2 linked regions of the Candidatus Ruthia magnifica str. Cm (Calyptogena magnifica) genome follow. The main gene of each other region encodes a partner of the protein of the gene in region 2 in a complex. Links are inferred from orthologs where the notes say so. Each region holds a gene or a part of one and is shown on either strand. Other genes may lie near its edges. The genes, in order: uvrD and uvrB.

Region 1 (3,320 bases), 120 kb from region 2 along the record:
GATTGGGGCGTGAGTAAAAAATTACAATCAATGCAAGGTTTTTATAAGTTTAAATCAGATAAAATTAACCATCAACAACATTTAGCAAGCATTAGAGATTTATTATGAACAATGACAACACACAAAATTTTGAAATTAAGCTTCTAGGCGCAGTCAGAAAAACCCTTATTGCTGTTGCTAAAGACACCATGACCAAACCAGGATTAAAACACCCACTTAGCCAAGTAACGCAAAAAATGATAACCGATTGTTTAGATATCGTAACTAGTAGACAAATCGCTATTGAAAAATCCTTAGGTACGCACACTAGGATGAAGCCTGTTTATACTGATGAACAGGTTGTGCAAAGTTTTTCAGTTGATGATTTGAAAAAAGCTTGAATTAAAAACAATGTAATTACTGTTAATTTTATTCTTACAGTTTAAATAAATTCTAAATTAGCATATGAATTAATCAGCCATTTTGTACCCACTTGCTTAAATTTTATTTGCACTCTAGTAGAATCGCCTTGCCCTTCAAAATTTAGCACTGTACCTAATCCAAATTTGGCATGTTTAACCAAAGCGCCAATAGATATTTGGTCATCAGATTTTGGTGTAATATTTTTATTAAAAGTATTGTCATCATTGTAATTCTGTATTGTTGCACCAAATTTAGCTTTAATCTTATTTAAATATTTACTTGGAATTTCGTTTAAAAAACGTGAAGGATAAGCGTATAAAGATTGTCCGTACAAAAAGCGTTTAATGGCATAAGAGAGTGATAGTTTTTTCATAGCGCGAGTCATACCCACGTAGCATAATCGTCTTTCTTCATCCGTTAAATGAGGTTCATTCTTACTTTGTCTAGAAGGGAATAGGTCTTCTTCCATGCCAACCAAAAATACACAGGGAAACTCTAGACCTTTAGCTGAATGTATAGTCATGAGTTGTACATTTTGGTTAATAGACGCATTGGTATTGCCACTAGAATCTAGCGATGTTAAAGAAATAAATCCCATAACTTCGCTCATCTTATTATCTTGTTCATGGTTGTATTGTTTCGTTATGGTGATTAACTTTTTTAGATTTTCTTTTTTACTGCCGATTTTATCATTAGAATAATGCATAATTAATCCTGATGTATTAAGCAAGTTAGTTACTTTTTCAGATAAATTTAGGTGCTTTGTGTCGTCTGTTATTTGCTTAATTAGATTAATAAAGCTACTTAATGCATTGGCAGCGCGAGTTGGCAGGATGGATGATATTTGTATGGCTGCTTGAAAAAGACTGGTGTGGTTGTCTTGTGCAAATGTACGTATTTTTTTAACCGTTACATTGCCAATACCGCGAGTTGGAAAATTAACTACGCGTTCAAAGGCAACATTATCAGCCGAGTTCTCTATTAAACGTAAATAACTTAAAGCGTCTTTAATCTCGGTATACTCAAAAAATTTTAAACCACCATAGATAATATAAGGAATATTGTATTTTATTAGTGCCTCTTCAAAGATACGAGATTGAGCATTAAATCGGTACAAAATAGAGCAATCACTGGGCGATGCACCATTAGTGATTAATTTTTGAATATTGCTGATAACATAGTTCGCCTCATCCGTTTCAGTTCGCGCTTCATAGACATCAATCAATTCACCATTACCAGCATCAGTCCAAAGAGATTTACCCATACGATTGACGTTATGAGTAATCAAGGCATTAGAGGCGTTTAGAATATTACCAGTTGAACGATAATTTTGTTTTAAGCGGATGGTTTCAATGGGAGTAAAGTCTGTGCATAGTTTGGTAATATTTTCAATTTTTGCACCGCGCCATCCATAAATAGATTGATCATCATCGCCCACACAAAATATTTTATTATGACCATTAAACAATAATTTAATCCATTTGTACTGCACCGTATTGGTATCTTGAAACTCATCCACTAAAATATGCTCAAAGCGCGCTTGATAATGATTAAGCAAGTCTGTGTTATTTTTTAACAACTCATAACTACGTATCAGTAGTTCTGCAAAATCAATTAAGTCGTTTTCTTGGCAATACGCTTCATAAAGTTCAAACACTTCAAGATTTTTTTTAATAAAATAGTTATAATCAGGGTCAATATCTTGTGCGCGAATATCTTCGTTTTTTTGATTATTAATAAACCACTGCACTTTTTTAATGGGAAACTTAGATTCATCAATGCTATTTTCTTTCATTAGACGTTTGACAATACGAAACTGGTCTTGTGCATCTAAAATTTGAAATCCAGAAGTCAACTTAGACTTTTCGTAATGAGTGCGTAATAATCGGTGTGCCAAGCTATGAAATGTTCCCATCCACATACTTTGAATAGGGCGCCTTAATAAAGTACTTAGCCTTTCACGCATTTCAGTAGCAGCTTTATTGGTAAAAGTAACTGCTAAAATGGCATCAATACGAATATCTTTTTGTGTAATTAAATAGGCAATTCTATGGGTTAAAACTCTAGTTTTACCACTACCTGCACCTGCTAGTATTAAAGCATTTTTTTCATTATTGAATGTGACTGATTGGCATTGTTTGTCATTTAGGTCGTTTGTTATTTCGGATAAATTCATTATTTTTTTCTTGTCTTGGAATTAAATGGTTATAATATTATCTTTCTCTTATATCGGTTTAAAAGATGGGCTGATATAAGTAAACAAAATTATAAATACTATTAAGGAGTATCAGCAATGACTTACTATGAAGGCGTTAAAAAAATGGAAGAGATGGGTGTAAATGATAACTATATTCAAGGTTGGGTTGCAGGTTTTTTAAATAATCCTGAAATTGAAGAACAAAGAATTACTGATGAATGGGAGTCAGGCTATGAAGATGGTAAAGAGCATACAGATGCTAACTTTACTAATTTCTGCTAGATATTAAAACACTTATAAAAACTCTGTTATCGGAGTTTTTATGCCCCGCTAATAACTATGATGAAAGATAACTGGCAATATTATGCGAGATATACCCTTAAAGGCGCTAATCAAAGTAACGATTTTTTTAAAATAGAAGCATTTAAAGACCAAGATTTTCCTATTAAAATTCCCTTAGAATTTGCACAATTGATTGATAAAAGTAACAAGAATGACCCCTTGCTAAGACAAGTTATCAGTTCTAAAGTTTTATCAAAAAGCGAAAATTTTAGTTTGTTGCCACTAGAAGAAGAAAAATACTCTCCTGTGGCTGGGCTTATTCATAAATATCCAAATAGAGTGTTATTAATTACTTCACAAGTTTGCGCTATTCATTGCCAATATTGTTTTAGACAAAACTTTAACTATTCTGAGCATGATGCTATCAGCAATTGGAATG
Region 2 (3,225 bases):
AAGCAGCCAAAACTACAGGTACGAAAAATCACTATTCAATAGTTACTTGCCTTTTTCATCACCCCAAAGTAGTTTATGCAATTGTAATTGCATTCGCACATTTAATTGTTGATCTAAAATCCAATCTGCCAATTGCGTTGGTGTAATATCGCCAAATACGGGTGAGAATAATGTACCTGCAGCGGTAGGATATTGGCTTAAAATAGCCACACTCCAATCAAAATCAGCACGTGACCTTATGACAAATTTAAGTTGGTCTTTGGTGGTTAATTTTTTAATATTTGTGTATTTATTTTGTTCAAATTCACCAGAATCTGGAGTTTTAATATCCATAACTATTGATACTGAAACATTAACATCTTGTATATTAATACTACCACTTGTTTCTAAAGATACTTGATAATTATTTTTAACCAATTCGTTCAACAATAAACAACAGTTTTTTTGTGCTAATGGCTCACCACCTGTCACACAAATGTAAGGGGTATCGTATTGCTTTATTTTTTTAATAATTTCATCAATTGCCATTAAGTTATTACCCTTAAATGCATATTCAGTATCACAGTATGTGCATCTAAGTGGACAGCCTGTTAAACGAATAAACACACTTGGCAAGCCAACTTCACGCCCTTCACCTTGAAGGGAATAAAATATTTCATTAATGTTTAATTTGATGTTAATCAAAATATTTTTTTAAATTGAGTGTCTTTCAGCTGTTTAATCTGATTACGCATATCTGCTGCATGTTCAAACGCCAAATCGTTGGCAAAACTATACATTTGCTTTTCTAATATTTTAATTTTTTTTGCTAATTGTACAGGTGAAAGTTGGATAAAAACTTTCTGAACATTATCTTCTTCTATTTGGTTGCTAGTTAAATCTGTATCAAGGATATTGATAATAGGCTTAGCAATACCTTCAGGTGTGATGTTGTTTTTCAGATTATAAGCTTGCTGTTTAATTCGACGTCTTTTGGTTTCATCCATTGCTTTTTGCATCGATTTAGTTATGCGAGCAGCATATAAAATGACGTGCCCATTTATATTTCTAGCTGCTCGCCCCATGGTTTGAATCAACGAGCGTTCAGAACGTAAAAAACCTTCTTTATCTGCATCTAAAATAGCCACCAAAGATACCTCAGGAATATCCAAACCTTCACGTAATAGGTTAATACCAACTAGCACATCAAATATACCTAAGCGCAAATCACGAATAATTTCCACCCTTTCAATTGTATCAATATCAGAATGTAAGTAACGAACTTTAACATGATGGTCGTTTAAATAATCACTTAATTGCTCACTCATTTTTTTAGTCAAAGTTGTCACCAATACTCGTTCACCTGCTTTAACACGCATTCGTATTTCACTCAGCAAATCATCCACCTGTGTATCCACAGGGCGAATATCAATCTCAGGGTCTAACAATCCTGTTGGCCTTACTACTTGTTCAACAATCACACTAGAAACTTCCAACTCATATTGTGCAGGCGTAGCAGATACTAAAATACATTGATGAACTCTGTCTTCAAATTCTGAAAATTTAAGTGGCCGATTATCCAAAGCACTTGGTAGGCGAAAACCAAAATCAACAAGCGTTTTTTTACGCGCCCTATCACCTTTATACATGCCACCAATCTGGCTAACAGTCACATGCGATTCATCTAAAATTACCAATGCATTATCTGGCAAATAATCCAACAATGTTGAGGGTGGATCTCCAGGATTTTGACTGGATAAATAACGTGAGTAATTCTCAATACCTGTGCAGTACCCTAACTCTCGCATCATTTCAATATCCATATGTACGCGTTGTGTTAAACGCTGCTCCTCAACTAATTTATTAACAGATAATAACTCGCTTCTTCGATCTTTTAGTTCTGCTTTAATATCATCTAACATATTCAAAATTTTAGATTTTGGGGTAACATAATGCGTTTGTGGATAGATGGTAACTCTTTGTAAAGACTTTAGTTTTTCCCCTGTTAAAGGATCAAACCAATAAAGTTGTTCAATTTCTTCATCAAACATTTCAATCCGTATGGTCTGTTCTTCAGAATCAGCAGGGAAAATATCAATCACTTCACCTTTAACTCTAAAATGACCACGTATTAAAGTAACGTCATTACGCGAATATTGCATTTGCGACAAACGTAAAAGTATCTCACGCTGATTAGTAACTTCTCCAACGCTCAAATGCAGCAACATGGCCATATAACTTTCAGGGTTACCCAAGCCATAAATAGCAGACACACTAGCAATGATAATAACATCATCACGCTCTAATAAGGCCTTAGTAGCAGATAAGCGCATTTGCTCTATTTGCTCATTAATAGAAGAGTCTTTTTCGATATAAGTATCAGAGGCAGGTACATAAGCTTCTGGCTGATAATAATCATAATAAGAAACAAAATATTCCACCGAATTATACGGAAAAAACTCTTTCATCTCACTATACAATTGTGCTGCTAATGTTTTATTAGGCGCCATAATCAAACTAGGACGTTTAGTTTGTTGAATAACATTAGCCAGTGTAAAGGTTTTACCCGAACCAGTTACACCAAGCAAGGTTTGAAACTTAACGCCAGCATTCACACTATCAATCAAAGTTTTAATCGCTTCTGGCTGATCACCACTAGGGGAAAATTTCGATATCAGTTGAAATTTATTATTCACACGCAAGATTTTTTCATTAACATAAACACTCAATTTTAATCTATTTTCTTATTAATAACCATGTCAGTATATCTTTCCGATAGAGTTCAAAAAGTTAAACCTTCAGCCACACTTACCGTTACTGCAAAAGCCAATGAATTAAAGTCTCAAGGCATTAAAATTGTACCCATGGGCTCAGGAGAACCAGATTTTGACACACCTGAAAATATTCAAAAAGCAGCCATACACGCAATTAAAAACGGCCAAACTCGCTATACAGCAGTAGATGGTACACCTATATTAAAACAAGCGATTATTGATAAATTTAAACGAGAAAATAATCTAACTTACACCAGTGCTGAGGTCATGGTTTCATCAGGTGGTAAACAAGTGTTTTATAACCTATGCCAAGCTGTGCTAAATCAAGGTGATGAAGTAATTATTCCAGCGCCATTTTGGGTAAGTTATCCAGATATAGTTCTTTTGGCTGATGCAACACCAGTCATTATTGAAACAGGATTAGAGCAAGATTTTAAAATTACATCAGAACAACTAGAGGCAAGTATTACTA

The links.
Region 1: the proteins of uvrB (region 2) and uvrD are in contact, whole or in part, in a crystal structure (PDB 7EGT), measured with the Thermus thermophilus proteins. The link is inferred for Candidatus Ruthia magnifica str. Cm (Calyptogena magnifica) from one-to-one orthologs. Residues at the interface, in WP_096411307.1 of Thermus thermophilus: Glu23, Leu25, Arg26, Asp27, Gly28, Glu29, Arg30, Phe31, Arg55, Glu326, Asp327, Phe328, Glu379, Ser382, Gln383, His398, Gly400, Arg401; in WP_096412145.1 of Thermus thermophilus: His654, Arg656, Phe657, Gln666, Asp668, Glu669, Lys680, Arg681, Leu682, Ser683, Lys685, Tyr686, Ala687.

What each region holds. Positions count from the first base shown.
Region 1 is NC_008610.1:347,394-350,713, forward strand. What follows is about bases 1-2,980. They hold uvrD (DNA helicase II), read right to left. Parts: upstream 2,579-2,980; coding sequence 422-2,578; downstream 1-421. Other genes in these bases: nagZ (beta-N-acetylhexosaminidase), read left to right, coding at 1-108; RMAG_RS01635 (hypothetical protein), read left to right, coding at 105-380; RMAG_RS01645 (Alvin_2107 family globule sulfur oxidation protein), read left to right, coding at 2,696-2,881; RMAG_RS01650 (KamA family radical SAM protein), read left to right, coding at 2,939-2,980. In the rest of the region: more of RMAG_RS01650, read left to right, coding at 2,981-3,320. UniProt on the Escherichia coli protein: A helicase with DNA-dependent ATPase activity. Unwinds DNA duplexes with 3'-5' polarity. Translocates on single-stranded DNA with 3'-5' polarity. Initiates unwinding more efficiently from a nicked substrate than double-stranded DNA.
Region 2 is NC_008610.1:463,869-467,093, reverse strand. The notes cover bases 179-3,063. They hold uvrB (excinuclease ABC subunit UvrB), read right to left. Parts: upstream 2,676-3,063; coding sequence 681-2,675; downstream 179-680. Other genes in these bases: RMAG_RS02140 (pyridoxal phosphate-dependent aminotransferase), read left to right, coding at 2,736-3,063; queE (7-carboxy-7-deazaguanine synthase QueE), read right to left, coding at 179-684. In the rest of the region: RMAG_RS02155 (Hsp20/alpha crystallin family protein), read left to right, coding at 1-42; more of queE, read right to left, coding at 43-178; more of RMAG_RS02140, read left to right, coding at 3,064-3,225. UniProt on the Escherichia coli protein: The UvrABC repair system catalyzes the recognition and processing of DNA lesions. A damage recognition complex composed of 2 UvrA and 2 UvrB subunits scans DNA for abnormalities.